4 regions of the Streptomyces sp. NPDC107550 genome follow, and region 1 is predicted to be linked to each of the others. Evidence: riboswitches for the same ligand, from Rfam matches in the RefSeq annotation. Region 1 holds a riboswitch; each other region holds the start of a gene.
What was found. Region 1 has a riboswitch for cobalamin ahead of ACZ7LY_RS01590 (ribonucleoside triphosphate reductase). Riboswitches for the same ligand answer to the same signal wherever they lie in the genome.
Positions count from the first base shown of each region.

Region 2: linked by a shared signal. The riboswitch ahead of cobN (cobaltochelatase subunit CobN) and the one ahead of ACZ7LY_RS01590 (ribonucleoside triphosphate reductase) in region 1 are both predicted to bind cobalamin.
Region 3: linked by a shared signal. The riboswitch ahead of ACZ7LY_RS06300 (ribonucleoside-diphosphate reductase subunit alpha) and the one ahead of ACZ7LY_RS01590 (ribonucleoside triphosphate reductase) in region 1 are both predicted to bind cobalamin.
Region 4: linked by a shared signal. The riboswitch ahead of ACZ7LY_RS13840 (ABC transporter substrate-binding protein) and the one ahead of ACZ7LY_RS01590 (ribonucleoside triphosphate reductase) in region 1 are both predicted to bind cobalamin.

Region 1 covers NZ_JBVKBC010000001.1:374,038-377,450, reverse strand. Annotated here, with positions in the region: gene ACZ7LY_RS01600 (iron chelate uptake ABC transporter family permease subunit) at 1-955, shown strand, start outside; gene ACZ7LY_RS01595 (iron ABC transporter ATP-binding protein) at 952-1,719, shown strand; cobalamin riboswitch at 1,783-1,932, shown strand; gene ACZ7LY_RS01590 (ribonucleoside triphosphate reductase) at 1,977-3,413, shown strand, end outside.
Region 2 covers NZ_JBVKBC010000034.1:12,548-15,960, reverse strand. Annotated here, with positions in the region: gene ACZ7LY_RS29655 (precorrin-8X methylmutase) at 1-475, opposite strand, end outside; gene ACZ7LY_RS29650 (cobalamin biosynthesis protein CobG) at 490-1,674, opposite strand; cobalamin riboswitch at 1,761-1,888, shown strand; gene cobN (cobaltochelatase subunit CobN) at 1,921-3,413, shown strand, end outside.
Region 3 covers NZ_JBVKBC010000003.1:272,924-276,336, reverse strand. Annotated here, with positions in the region: gene mctP (monocarboxylate uptake permease MctP) at 1-721, shown strand, start outside; gene ACZ7LY_RS06305 (nucleoside hydrolase) at 826-1,803, shown strand; cobalamin riboswitch at 1,867-1,998, shown strand; gene ACZ7LY_RS06300 (ribonucleoside-diphosphate reductase subunit alpha) at 2,123-3,413, shown strand, end outside.
Region 4 covers NZ_JBVKBC010000008.1:72,335-75,747, forward strand. Annotated here, with positions in the region: gene ACZ7LY_RS13830 (hypothetical protein) at 1-532, shown strand, start outside; gene ACZ7LY_RS13835 (endo alpha-1,4 polygalactosaminidase) at 726-1,583, opposite strand; cobalamin riboswitch at 1,918-2,074, shown strand; gene ACZ7LY_RS13840 (ABC transporter substrate-binding protein) at 2,112-3,095, shown strand; gene ACZ7LY_RS13845 (FecCD family ABC transporter permease) at 3,092-3,413, shown strand, end outside.

The DNA of each region.
Region 1 (3,413 bases):
ACCGCTCGCCGCGCCCGGCGCCCGGATCGCGGTCGTCGCCGTGCTGTGCGTCGTCGCCGCGCTCTGCTTCCTGTTCCTCTTCGTGCGCGGCTCCTACGCGTTCGCCCTCGACCGGCGGCTGACCATGCTCGGCGCGATGGCCGTGGCCGCGTTCGCGCAGGCGGTGGCGACCGTCACCTTCCAGACCGTGACCCGCAACCGCATCCTGACGCCCTCCGTCATGGGCTACGACGCCGTCTACACGCTCATGCAGACGGCCATGGTCGCCGTCTTCGGCGGCAGCGTGCTCGCGGCGACCGACGGCACCGCGAAACTCGTGACGCAGACGCTGCTCATGATGGGCTTCACCACCGTTCTCTTCCGGTGGCTGCTGCAAGGGCCCGGCGGCAACATGCACGTCCTGCTGCTCGTCGGCGTGGTCCTCGGGCTGGCCTTCAACAGCCTGTCCGTGTTCCTGCAACGGCTGCTGTCCCCGGCGGAGTTCGACGTGCTGAGCGCGCGCCTCTTCGGGCGGCTCAGCGCCGTGGAGGCGACGCATCTGCCGCTGGCCGCCGTCGTGTGCGCGGTCGTCGGCGTCGTCGTGTGGCGGCGCAGGCACCGGCTCGACGTGCTGCTGCTCGGGCGGGACGCCGCGACGAACCTCGGGATCGGCTACCGCCGGGAGCTGACCGTGATCCTGCTCGCCGTCTCCGCGCTGATCTCGTTCTCCACGGCGCTGGTCGGGCCGATGACCTTCTTCGGCTTCCTGGTGGCGATGCTCACCTACCAGGTCATCGGCACGTACCGGCACGCGGCGGCCCTGCCGATGGCGTTCCTGCTCGGCTTCCTCGTCCTCGTCTGCGGCCAGTTCGTCCTCGAACACGTCTTCTACGCCGCAGGAATGCTCACCGTCGTCATCGAGTTCGCCGGCGGTGCGGTCTTCCTCGTCCATCTGGTCCGAAAGGGCACCCTGTGATCGAGTTCACCGACGTCACCAAGGCTTACGGCGACCATGTCGTCCTCGGACCCGTGTCCGGGAGCATCCCCACGGGCGGGATCACCTCGCTCGTGGGCCCCAACGGTGCGGGGAAGTCCACCCTGTTGACCATCGCGGGCCGCCTCACCGCGCCCACCTCCGGGCGCGTCACTGTCGACGGGATCGACGTGCACCGCGCCCCGACGCGGGACGTGGCGCGGCTCCTGTCGGTGCTGCGGCAGGAGAACCACTTCACCGCGCGGGTCACCGTGCGCGAACTGGTGTCGTTCGGCCGCTTCCCGCACTGCGGCGGCCGGCTCACCGCGGAGGACGTACGCCAGGTCGACACGGCCCTCGACTTCCTCGACCTGGCCGCGCTCGAAGGCCGCTACCTGGACGAACTCTCCGGCGGGCAGCGCCAACGCGCGTACGTGGCCATGGTCCTGGCCCAGAACACGGCCTACGTCCTCCTCGACGAACCGCTCAACAACCTCGACATGAAGCACTCGGTCCGCATGATGGAACGGCTGCGGCAGGCGGCGGACGAACTCGGCAAGACCGTGGTCCTGATCATCCATGACATCAATGTCGCGGCGGCCTACTCGGACCATGTCATCGCCCTGCGCGACGGGCGGATCGTCGCCGCGGAGAGCGCCGCGTCGATCATGCGCCCGGAGACCCTGACGGAAGTCTTCGGCACCCCGGTGGAGGTGCACGACCTGGCGGGCCGCCCCACGGCCGTGTACTACGGGCGCGGGGCGTAAGTCCTGCGGGTCGGGACCTGTGTCACCACTACATGTGGCATGGGCGTGTCGGGAGTGTGGCAGATGTAGTGTTCGAGCGTCGGTTCGGCCGGGACGCGGGAGACGCGGAAGGTCGAGGCAACAGGGAATCCGGTGCGAGTCCGGAGCTGCCCCGCAACGGTGTGCCCCCAGGTGGAGGGCGAGCCCGATACCTGCCGGCGCCGGCCCCCGTTCCGTCCGGGCCGGGCTCACTCCGTACGCCTCGTGGGAGGGCCGTCGTGACGTTGATCAACGCTGTTGATTCCGTGAACGAGTATCTGGACCGTAGTGACTGGCGCGTCAACGCCAATGCCAATCAGGGCTATTCGCTCGGTGGGTTGATCCTCAACACGGCCGGCAAGGTCGTCGCCAACTACTGGCTCGACCAGGTGTACCCGGAGGCCGTGGGGCGCGCCCACCGCGAAGGCGACTTCCACATCCATGACCTCGACATGCTCTCCGGGTACTGCGCCGGCTGGTCCCTGCGCACCCTGCTGACCGAGGGGTTCAGCGGGGTCCCCGGGCAGATCGACTCCGCGCCGCCGAAACACTTCTCCTCGGCGGTCGGCCAGATCGTCAACTTCCTCGGCACGCTCCAGAACGAGTGGGCCGGCGCGCAGGCGTTCAGCTCGTTCGACACCTACATGGCGCCCTTCGTGCGCAAGGACGCCATGACGTACGACGAGGTGTACCAGTGCGTGCAGGAGATGGTGCACAACCTCAACGTCCCGTCCCGGTGGGGTACCCAGACCCCGTTCACCAACCTCACGTTCGACTGGACGTGCCCGCCGGACCTGCGCGCGCAGGTGCCGGTCGTCGGCGGCGCGGAGATGAGCTTCACCTACGGCGAGTTGCAGGCCGAGATGGACATGATCAACCGGGCCTACATCGAGGTGATGACGGGCGGTGACGCCACCGGCCGCGTCTTCACCTTCCCGATCCCCACATACAACATCACCGAGGACTTCCCCTGGGAGAGCGAGAACGCGACGCGGCTGTTCACGATGACCGCCAAGTACGGCCTCCCGTACTTCCAGAACTTCATCGGCTCCACACTCGAACCCGGCCAGATCCGCTCCATGTGCTGTCGCCTCCAGCTCGATCTGACCGAGCTGCTCAAGCGGGGCAACGGCCTGTTCGGCAGCGCCGAGCAGACCGGCTCCCTCGGCGTCGTCACGCTCAACTGCGCGCGCCTCGGACACCTGCACGCGGGCGACGAGGCCGGCCTGTTCGCCGCGCTCGACCGTCTGCTGGCGCTCGCGGAAGAGAGCCTGGAGGTCAAGCGGGTCACCGTGCAGGGCCTGATCGACAGCGGCCTCTTCCCGTACACCAAGCGGTACTTGGGAACGTTGCGCAATCATTTCTCGACGGTCGGCGTCAATGGGATCAATGAGATGATCCGTAACTTCACGTACGACCGGGCCGACATCACCGCGCCGGAGGGCCACGCGCTGGCCGTGCGGCTGCTGGACCACGTGCGGGCGCGGATGGTCGAGATCCAGGAGCGGACCGGGCATCTGTACAACCTGGAGGCGACCCCCGCCGAGGGGACCGCCTACCGCTTCGCCAAAGAAGACCGCAAGCGCTTCCCCGGCATCCTCCAGGCGGGCACCGACGCCCACCCGTACTACACCAACTCCTCGCAGCTACCGGTGGGTTGGACCGACGACCCGTTC
Region 2 (3,413 bases), on a different contig from region 1:
CGGCCGCGGGCCGGGGCGCCCCGGCGGCGATCATCTCCAGGAGGTGGAACAGCGCGGTCGGCGCGTTCCCGATGGCGACGACGGCGCCGTCGAGACGGTCCCGCCACAGTTCGAGGGCCGCGGCGCTCCGTGTCGTACCCAACTCCTGGGCAAGTTGGGGTACTCGGGGGTCGCGCAGGGTGCACACCACGTCGTTGTCGGCGGGCAGGCGCGCACGCGTGACCCCGCTGGCGACCATGTGCGCGTCGCACAGGATGGGCGCTCCGGCGCGCAACGCGGCGCGCGCCGCCGACACGACCCCGGCCGAGTAGCCGATGTCCTGGACGAGGTCCACCTGCCCGCAGGCGTGGATCATGCGGACCGCGACCTGCGCCACGTCCGGCGGCAGCGCGGCGAGCGGGGCCGCGGCCTCGGCGCGGATGGTGGCAAAGGACTCGCGGTAGATCGCCGCGCCGTCCTTCTCGTAGTCATACACGGGTTTCGGCTCTTTCACCTGGGTGCGGGCTCGGGCAGGCGGGTGTCGTACGTGCCGTCGGGGCGCGCCACGACATCGACGTACGGGACGGTCGGGCGGCCGCAGCGGCGCTCGCAGCCGGACCAGTACGTGGGCAGGACGGGGTGCCGGGAGACGGCGTCGGCGCGGATGTCGGCGTGCGCCTTGGCGCAGCCGGGCCGTCCGATGCAGGCGCCGGTGCGGGCGGCGGGGGAGTCCGGGTCGGTCAAGAGGCCGGTGGCGGTGAGGAGTTGGGCGTGGCCGGCGTCCGCGCCGGGGACGACGACCGTACGGGCCGGGGTCAACCGCAGTTCTCCGGCGGGGAGTCGGCCCGCCAGGTCCGTCAGCGCCCGCCACTGCTCCGGCGTCGCGGAGCCCAGCGGGAGGACCGCTTCCAGGGGCGCGGGGCCGGTCGGCGGCGCGGGCTCGCCGTGCTCGCAGCCGGGGTGCGCGGCGAACGGAACACCGGTCAGCGCCCGCGCCAGACGCGCCGTCAGTTCGCTTGCGGGCGTGGGCAGTTCGGACGTACGCCAGACCCGGGCGGGCGCCGCCTCGCGGGCCGCCGCGACGAAGACCTCCGCCGCCCGCACCGCCGCCCGCGCCGCGTCCTCGTACGGTACGTGGAAGCCCGTGCCGTCCGCCCCGAGCCGCACGCAGCCGCCGCCGTCCGGCAGGCCCCGCACCAGCACGTCCGGGCCGAGCGCCGGTATGTCCCCGCGCCCGTCGTCCAGGCCGAACAGGAACCGCCCCGACAGCCCCGGCGTCACCCCGCTCGCGCACACCTCGGCGTCCAGCGCCCGCAGCCACCCCCGTACGTCCACGAAGCCGCCGCCGTCGAGACCCGAACGCGGCGACGCCACCACGTTGCGCACCCGCTCGTGCGCCGCCGACGGCAGCAGCCCGGCGTCCGCGAGCCGCGCCGCGAGTTCCCCGCCGCATCCCTCACGCAAGCCTCTGAGCTGCACGTTCCCCCGGGACGTCAGATGCAGGGCGCCGTCACCGAGCGCGCCGGACGCCTCCGCGAGCGCCCTTGCCGCCGTCGCGGGGAGCACCCCGCCGGGCAGCCGCACCCGCGCCAGGAACCCGTCGTCCGCCGCGTGCAGCCGCAGCGCGCCGGGACACGCGTCGCCCCGGGACGTACCGGACGAACCGGGATCAGAGGGTATGAGGGAGTCGGACATGCCGGGGAGCATACCTACCGCACGGACCGCCCACCTGTGACCGGCGTCCCGTACCGGCCCCCGCCCCCGACCCGTACGATGCAGGCAACAACATCGCCAGCGACGGCGACAGGGGAGGAAGCCCGGTGCGAATCCGGCGCGGTCCCGCCACTGTGAGCCCCCGTTCTTGAGACGGGGGTGAGCCAGGAACTCCCGCCGTCACGCACTACCCGGGGCGCGGACACCCCGAGGAAGGCCAGACGCCGCATGCCCCAGCAGCTCCTGCTCCTGTCGACGTCCGACACCGATCTGCTCAGCGCCCGCGCGGCGAACGCCCGGGACGGCGCCCCCCTCGCGTACCGCTTCGCCAACCCCTCCCGGCTCCCGCTCGACGACCTCGACGCCCTCCTCGACGGCGCCGCACTCGTCGTCGTCCGCCTCCTCGGCGGCGTCCGCGCCTGGCAGGACGGCATCGACCGGCTCACCGCCGCCGGTGTCCCGCTCGTCGTCCTCAGCGGCGAACAGGCGCCCGACGCCCAGCTCATGGCCGCCTCCACCGTGCCCGTCGGCATCGCCGCCGAAGCGCACAAGTACCTCGCGCACGGCGGCCCCGCCAACCTGGAGCACCTGGCCCGCTTCCTGTCCGACACGGTCCTGCTCACCGGCCACGGCTTCGACGCGCCCGCCCCCGCCCCCACCTGGGGCCCGCTGGAGCGCACCCCCGCCGGCGGGGAAGGACCGGCCGTCGCCGTGCTCTACTACCGCGCCCACCACATGAGCGGCAACACCGCCTTCGTACACGCCCTGTGTGACGCGATCGAGCAGGCCGGAGCCCGCCCGCTCCCGCTGTACGTGGCTTCTCTGCGCGCCCCCGAACCCGAACTCATCGACGCGCTGCGCCCCGCCGACGCCATCGTCACCACCGTCCTCGCCGCCGGCGGCACCCGCCCCGCCGAGGCGAGCGCGGGCGGCGACGACGAGTCCTGGGACGCGGGCGCCCTCGCCGCGCTCGACGTACCGATCCTCCAGGCCCTGTGCCTGACCTCCTCGCGCGCCGACTGGGAGGCCAACGACGAGGGCGTCTCCCCGCTCGACGCGGCCAGCCAGGTCGCCGTGCCCGAGTTCGACGGCCGGCTCATCACCGTCCCGTTCTCCTTCAAGGAGATCGACGCCGACGGCCTCCCCGCGTACGTCGCCGACCCCGAGCGCGCCTCCCGCGTCGCCGGCATCGCCGTACGCCACGCCCGCCTGCGGCACATCCCCGCCGCCGACAAGAAGCTCGCGCTCGTCCTGTCCGCGTACCCCACCAAGCACTCCCGCATCGGCAACGCCGTGGGCCTCGACACCCCCGCCTCCGCCGTCGCCCTGCTGCGCCGGCTCGTCGCGGAGGGGTACGACTTCGGCGACCCCGCCGACATCCCCGGCCTCACCTCGGGCGACGGCGACGAACTGATCCGCGCGCTCATCGACGCGGGCGGCCACGACCAGGACTGGCTCACCGAGGAACAGCTCGCCAAGAACCCGGTCCGCATCCCCGCCGCCGACTACAAGCGCTGGTACGCGACGCTCCCCGCCGAGCTGCGCGAGTCCGTCGAGCGGCACTGGGGGCCGCCGCCCGGCGAGATGTTCCTCGACCGCTCCCGCGACCCCGAGGGCGACATCGTGCTCGCCGCCCTGCGCCGCGGCAACCTGCTGATCCTCATCCAGCCGCCGCGCGGCTTCGGCGAGAACCCCATCGCCATCTACCACGACCCCGATCT
Region 3 (3,413 bases), on a different contig from region 1:
GGGCCTGCTCGCGCTGCTCGGCTTCATGGCGATCGCGGCCGGGGTGAAGGTGCAGAACGGGCAGCTGGCGATCCCGCAGCTGTTCGAGGACATGTTCCCCGACTGGTTCACGGGCATCGCGTTCGCGGCCATCGGCATCGGCGCGCTGGTGCCGGCCGCCATCATGTCGATCGCGGCGGCGAACCTGTTCACGCGCAACATCTACAAGGACTTCCTGAAGCCCGACGCGACGCCCGAGCAGGAGACCAAGGTCTCCAAGCTGGTGTCGCTGCTCGTGAAGGTCGGCGCGCTCGCCTTCGTCCTCACCATGGACAAGACGGTCGCCATCAACTTCCAGCTCCTGGGCGGCATCTGGATCCTCCAGACGTTCCCCGCGCTGGTCGGCGGCCTGTTCACCCGCTGGTTCCACCGCTGGGCGCTGCTCGCGGGCTGGGCCGTCGGCATGGTGTACGGCACGGTCGCCGCGTACGGGGTGGCCTCGCCGACGCAGGCCCACTTCGGCGGCTCGGCGAAGGAGATCCCGGGCATCGGCCAGATCGGCTACATCGGCATGACCGCCTTCGTCCTGAACGTCGCCGTCACCGTCGTCCTGACCTTCGTCCTGAAGGCGCTGAAGGCCCCGGAGGGCGTCGACGAGACGTCTCCCTCGGACTACACCGCCGACGCGGGCGACAAGGGCGTCAAGGTCGAACTGCCCACCGTGGGGGCCTCCGGCCACTGAGCCCCGGCGCCCGCCGCCCCCCTCGTCAGCGCACGAGCCCCTCCCTGGTGGAGGGGCTCGTGCGCTTACCGTGTCCCCCTGACCACCTACGGAGGAGAACCGCCATGCCCGCACCCATCGTCCTCGACAGCGACCCCGGCATCGACGACGCCGTAGCCCTCCAGTACCTGCTCGGCACCGGGCTGTGGGACCTCAAGGCGTACACGACCGTCGGCGGCAACGCGCCCGCCGAGCAGACCTTCCGCAACGGCCGCTCGCTGGCCCGCGCCTTCGGCATCGACGGCGACGTGCCAGTCCACCGGGGTGCCGGACGCCCGCTGACGCGGCTGCCGTACTCGGCCGCCGGCGAGTTCCACGGTGCGGGTGGCCTCGGCACCGAGTCCCTCGCCGCGTCGGCCGTCCCGGAGCTGACCGAGTCCTCCGCGCAGGCCATGCTGCGTCTCTCGCGTACGTACGAGGGTGAGCTGACGGTGTGCGCGACCGGGCCGCTCACCAATGTCGCCATCGCGCTCAGCGAGGACCCCGGGTTCGCCCGGCGGGTCAAGCACCTGGTGTTCATGGGCGGCGCGGCCGAGGTGCCGGGCAACATCACGCCCGTCGCCGAGTTCAACGCCTGGGCCGATCCGGACGCCGTGGACATCGTCGTCTCCTCCGGCATCCCGTACACGATGGTCGGGCTCGACGCGACGCACGGCTGGCGCTTCCGCGAGCAGGATCTGACGGTCCTGGAGGAGGCGGGCGCCGGGCAGGAGCTGACCGCGCGCCTGATGCGGTTCTACCTGAACGCCTACCGCGCCGCCGAGGGCTGCCCGCTGCACGACCCGCTGGCCGTCGGGGTCTGCGCCGACGAGTCGTTCGTGACCGCCGCCGAGGGCACCGTCGTCGTGGAGTGCGCGAGCGAACTGACGCGCGGCAAGACCGTGTTCATCCCGCACGACGCGGACTACCCGCGCGCCTACTACCAGGAGTCCCCGCTGGTGTCCGGCCGCACCCGGCACCGGGGCCGCGTCGCCCTCGGCACCGGCCCGCGCGACTTCACGCAGGACTTCGTCGCGGGCCTGCTGAAGTGGCCCGCCGTCTGACGAAGCCGTACGGCACCGCCCACCCCGACACAACATGTGGGCATGCTTCAGAGCACCGGCACAACATGTATGCTCGCTCTCGCTGTCGCAGCAGGGGAATCCGGTGCGAATCCGGAACTGTCCCGCAACGGTGAACGTACGCCCGCAAAAGGCCCGTACGTGAGTCCGATGACCTGCCGACGGCACGCCCGAGCCGCCCGGCCCGGGCGTCCACGACGTCCGGGCCTCGCGGAATGGGCCGGTGACGCGGGCCGCTTCGTGCGTGTGCCCGGGCCACTTCCTCCCCGCGGGCCCCGAGCCCAGCGAGGGAGAGCCCCACGTGACCATCGCGCCCGTCGATCCTGCGTCAGCCGCAGCCGGCGCCGATGCCGACGCCCCCGGGACCGCGCTGCTGCGCACCCTGACGGAGCTGACCGCCGACCTCCCCGACACCGACCCCGGCCGGGTCGCCGCCGCCGCGCTGCGCGGACGCAGCGCCCGCGCGGACGAGGCCGAGCTGCGGGAGCTGGCCACGGAGGCGGCGGCCGGGCTGATCTCCGAGGACCCGGCGTACTCTCGGCTCGCCGCGCGGCTGCTGACCCGGTCGATCGCCGCGGAGGCCGCCTCGCAGGGCGTCACGTCCTTCACCGCGTCCGTCGCCACCGGCCACCGCGAAGGGCTCGTCGCGGACCGCACGGCCGCCTTCGTCCGCACGCACGCCGCGTACCTGGACGCCCTGATCGACGTGCGCGCCGACGACCGCTTCGGCTACTTCGGCCTGCGCACCCTCTACAGCCGCTACCTGCTGCGCCACCCGATCACCCGCAAGGTCGTCGAGACGCCCCAGCACTTCATGCTGCGGGTCGCGGCCGGGCTCGCCGACGACGACAGCGTCCGCGCGCTCGACGAGGTGACCGCCCTGTACGGCCTGATGAGCCGGCTGGACTATCTGCCGTCCTCGCCGACCCTGTTCAACTCCGGCACCCGACACCCGCAGATGTCGAGCTGCTACCTGCTGGACTCGCCGCTGGACGAGCTGGACTCGATCTACGACCGCTACCACCAGGTGGCCCGCCTGTCGAAGCACGCCGGCGGCATCGGCCTGTCGTACTCCCGCATCCGTTCGCGCGGCTCCCTGATCCGGGGCACCAACGGCCACTCCAACGGAATCGTCCCCTTCCTCAAGACGCTGGACGCCTCCGTCGCCGCCGTCAACCAGGGGGGCCGCCGCAAGGGTGCCGCCGCCGTCTACCTGGAGACCTGGCACGCGGACATCGAGGAGTTCCTGGAGCTGCGCGACAACACCGGTGAGGACGCGCGCCGTACGCACAATCTGAACCTCGCGCACTGGATCCCCGACGAGTTCATGCGCCGCGTCGCCGAGGACCGCCCCTGGTCGCTGTTCTCGCCGTCGGACGTGCCCGAGCTGGTGGACCTGTGGGGCGAGGAGTTCGACGCCGCCTACCGCCGCGCCGAGGCCGAGGGCAAGGCCCAGCGGACCGTCGCCGCCCGCGATCTGTACGGCCGCATGATGCGCACCCTCGCGCAGACCGGCAACGGCTGGCTGACCTTCAAGGACGCCGCCAACCGCACCGCGAACCAGACGGCGGAGCCCGGCCACACGGTCCACT
Region 4 (3,413 bases), on a different contig from region 1:
CTCCATCCCCGTACCGGAGCACGCGCCCGCGCACGACGCCTCGGCCCCGCAGGAGACCCGGCCCGCGCCGCACGCCCCCGGCGCCGCCCCCGCACCGCAGGCCACCGCCACCGCCGCCGACGACCCGCACCCGGCGCTGCTCGCCGCCGCGCAGGCCGGGCGGCACGGGGAGGCCGCCGCCATCGCCGCGCTGTGGGAGAGCGAGGCGCTGCGCACCCACGGCGCCGGGTCGCCGCAGGCCATCCACTGGCTGGAGGTCCGGGCGGACCTCGCCCGTCTGGCGCGGGAGCCCGACCGCAGCTTCGAACTGTGGGCCGCCGTCGCCCACGCCCGCCTGTCGCGCGGCGAGGAACCCGGCGACGAGGACGTGGAGGCCGCCGTGGACCGCGCCCATCACCAGTGGGAGCAGCTCGCCGACCCGGCCCGCGCCCGCGCGCACGCCCCCGCGCTCACCGCCCTGCGCGCACGCGTACCGGGCCGCAGACCGGGCGCCCTGGAAGCGGTCCGCCGCCGCCTCGACGCCCTGAGCTGACCGCCCGCCCCGTGCTCAGCCGCCGCCGAGGTGTGCCCCCCCGCGACCGACCCCGACCGGGCGTCCTGAGCTGATCGGGAGCCCGCGCTCAGCCGCCGAGGTGTGCCCCGCGACCGACCCCGACCGGGCGCCCTGAGCTGGACGGTCGGCCGCGCGGAGGCGCCGAGACGCGCCCTCGGCATCGGGTTCGGGCTCAACACCCGCGCCGCACATACCCGTCCGCCCCGGCCGGCCGCACATCGCGGTCCCGGAGCACGATCGACAGGCGCGGGCCCCACGCGCGGCACGCGCGCGTGAAGTCGGCCGCGCGGTACTCGATGACGAAGACGCGGTCGTCGTACGTGTCCGCGTACGCCCCGCACTCGTCGTAGCGGGCGCACTCCTCGGCGACAGCGAAGTCGAAGCCCATGGCGGAGTGCCGGGGCAGCAGTTCGGCCGTGTTCTTCTGCCCGGCCGCGAGCCCCGCCGCGTGCGCCCGCGCGGTCAGCAGCCGCGCGAACGCCGCCGCGTCCCCGGCCCGCAGCAGGCCGTCGGAGCGCTGGTAGGAGTCCAGGTTGTCCGGCTCCACCGCCTGGAAACCGGCGTCCGCGCAGCCGTCGATCCACCGCCCCACGATCCGCGCCAGCCGTTCCCGCTTGGCGGCCGTCGAGAGGTCGAGCAGCGCCTCGTTCCAGTCCTCGTCGATGACGAGCGCGCCCTTGCCGTCGCGCAGCAGCAGGTCCGGATGGGTGCGCCGCCACCAGCCGAGCGCGTCCGGCTGCGCCTGGAAGGCATTGACGTAACAGACGTTGTAGAGGCCGGGCGCCGGACGGTCCGTGCGGTCGCGGGAGAGCGCGCGCACACCCGAGGGCGGGCGGTAGGCGCCGCCGATCTGATAGTCGAAGTCCGCGTCCGCCACCGGCATCCGCACCCGGGGCGGCCCGTCCGTGGAGGAGGAAGCGGACGGGGAAGTGGGTGAGGAAGGCGCGGCGCACCCGCCGAGCAGGACGGCGGCGGCCAGGGCGAGGCCGAGCGCCGCGCGGACACGGCGGGCGGAAGCGAAGATCACCAGCGCAGCCTACGGTCCCGGCCAGGCGTGACGTACCTCACCGGCCGCTTCCGGAAGGCGGGGAACAACAAGGGGGCCCCGCCCGTTGAACCCACCGTGGACACGGATGGAACAGTGTCCCCGGGCCTCACCTATAGCCCGCAGGGAAGATCGTTCGGCTGAAGCCCTGCGGAGCCCCCCGCCGAGAGGCGACCGCCATCCGTGCCCACTCCCAAGCCGCCCCGGCCGTGGTCCCCCGTCACGGCCGGGGCTTCCTCATGCCCGCGCGCACACCCGTGGGACCGCGTGCCCGCCCGTGCGGACCTCCCGTGTGGACCTCCCGTGTGGACCTCCCGCGAAGGTCGAACACCCGTCTGGCACACTGTCACCACTCCACCCAGGCGGTCAGGGCCAGGAAACCGGTGCGAATCCGGTGCGGTCCCGCCACTGTGACCGGTCGTCGCGCCGCACGCGACGCCCGGGAGCCAGACACTGACCTGCCGCCTTTCCGCACCGACCAGGGGACGAGGACATCCCCCGGAAAGGCACCGCATGCCCCGCATCGGCGCAGCCTCGCGCGCGCTCCTGACGTCCCTGCTCCTGCTGCCGCTCGCCGCCTGCGGCACCGGCGCCCACGGCGACGCGAAGAAGGCGGGCGCGGCGCCCGGTTTCCCGTACACCGTCACCAACTGCGGTGTGCGCACCACCTTCCAGGAGCCGCCCCGGCGCGCCGTCACCCTCAACCAGCACGCCACCGAGGTCATGCTCGCCCTCGGTCTCCAGAAGCGCATGGCCGGCACCGCCTACCTCGACGACCGGATCGAGCCCGCGTACAAGAAGGCGTACGAGAAGATCCCTGTGCTGGCCAAGGAGTACCCCTCCAAGGAGGAACTCCTCGGCGCCGACCCCGACTTCGTGTACGGCGGCTACGCCAGCGCCTTCGACAAGGGCTCAGGGCGCGACCGCGAAAGCCTGGAGAAAGCGGGGATCCACACCCGGCTCAACCGCGAGAACTGCCCGGCCGGTCACGTCGGCGTCGGCGACCTGCGCACCGAGATACGCCAGGTCGCCCGCACGTTCGCGGTGCGCGAGCGCGGCGAACGCCTCATCGACCGCATCGACGGCCGGCTCGACGCGGTCGCCCGCCGCCTCAAGGGCGCCCGGCCCGTCTCGGTGTTCGTCTACGACTCGGGGGAGTCCAGCGCGTTCACGGCGGGCGGCGCCGGGCTCGGCGACGACCTGATCCGCCGCGCCGGCGGCCGCAACGTCTTCGCCGACCTCGACAAGTCCTTCGCCGACGTCTCCTGGGAGCGCGTCATCGACCGCAAGCCCGACGTCATCGTCATCTACGACTACGGCGGCACCTCCGTCGCCGCGAAGAAGAAGCGCCTGTTGGACGACCCCGCGCTCGCGGACGTCCCCGCCGTCCGCCACAAGCGGTTCGCGGTGCTGCCGCTGTCCTCGGCCGTCCTCGGCGTCCGCGCCGCCGACGCCGTCGCGGACCTCGCGGACCAGCTCCACCCCGGCGCGAAGTGAGCGCCCGCACCCGGACCGCGTTCCCGCTGCTCGTGACCGCGCTCGCCGCCGCCCTGTGCGCGGCGGCGCTCGCGGGGCTCGCCTTCGGATCCGTCCGCATCCCGCCCGGCCGCGTCCTCGGCATCCTCCTCGGCATCCTCCTCGGCGGCGAGGACAGCGGCGCGTTCGCCTCCATCGTGTGGGACGTGCGACTGCCGCGCGTCGTCCTCGCCGTCGTCGTCGGCGCCGGACTCGCCGTCGCCGGAACGGTCCTGCAAGCCGTCGTCCGCAACCCGCTCGCCGACCCCTATCTGCTCGGCGCGTCCTCCGGGGCCTCCT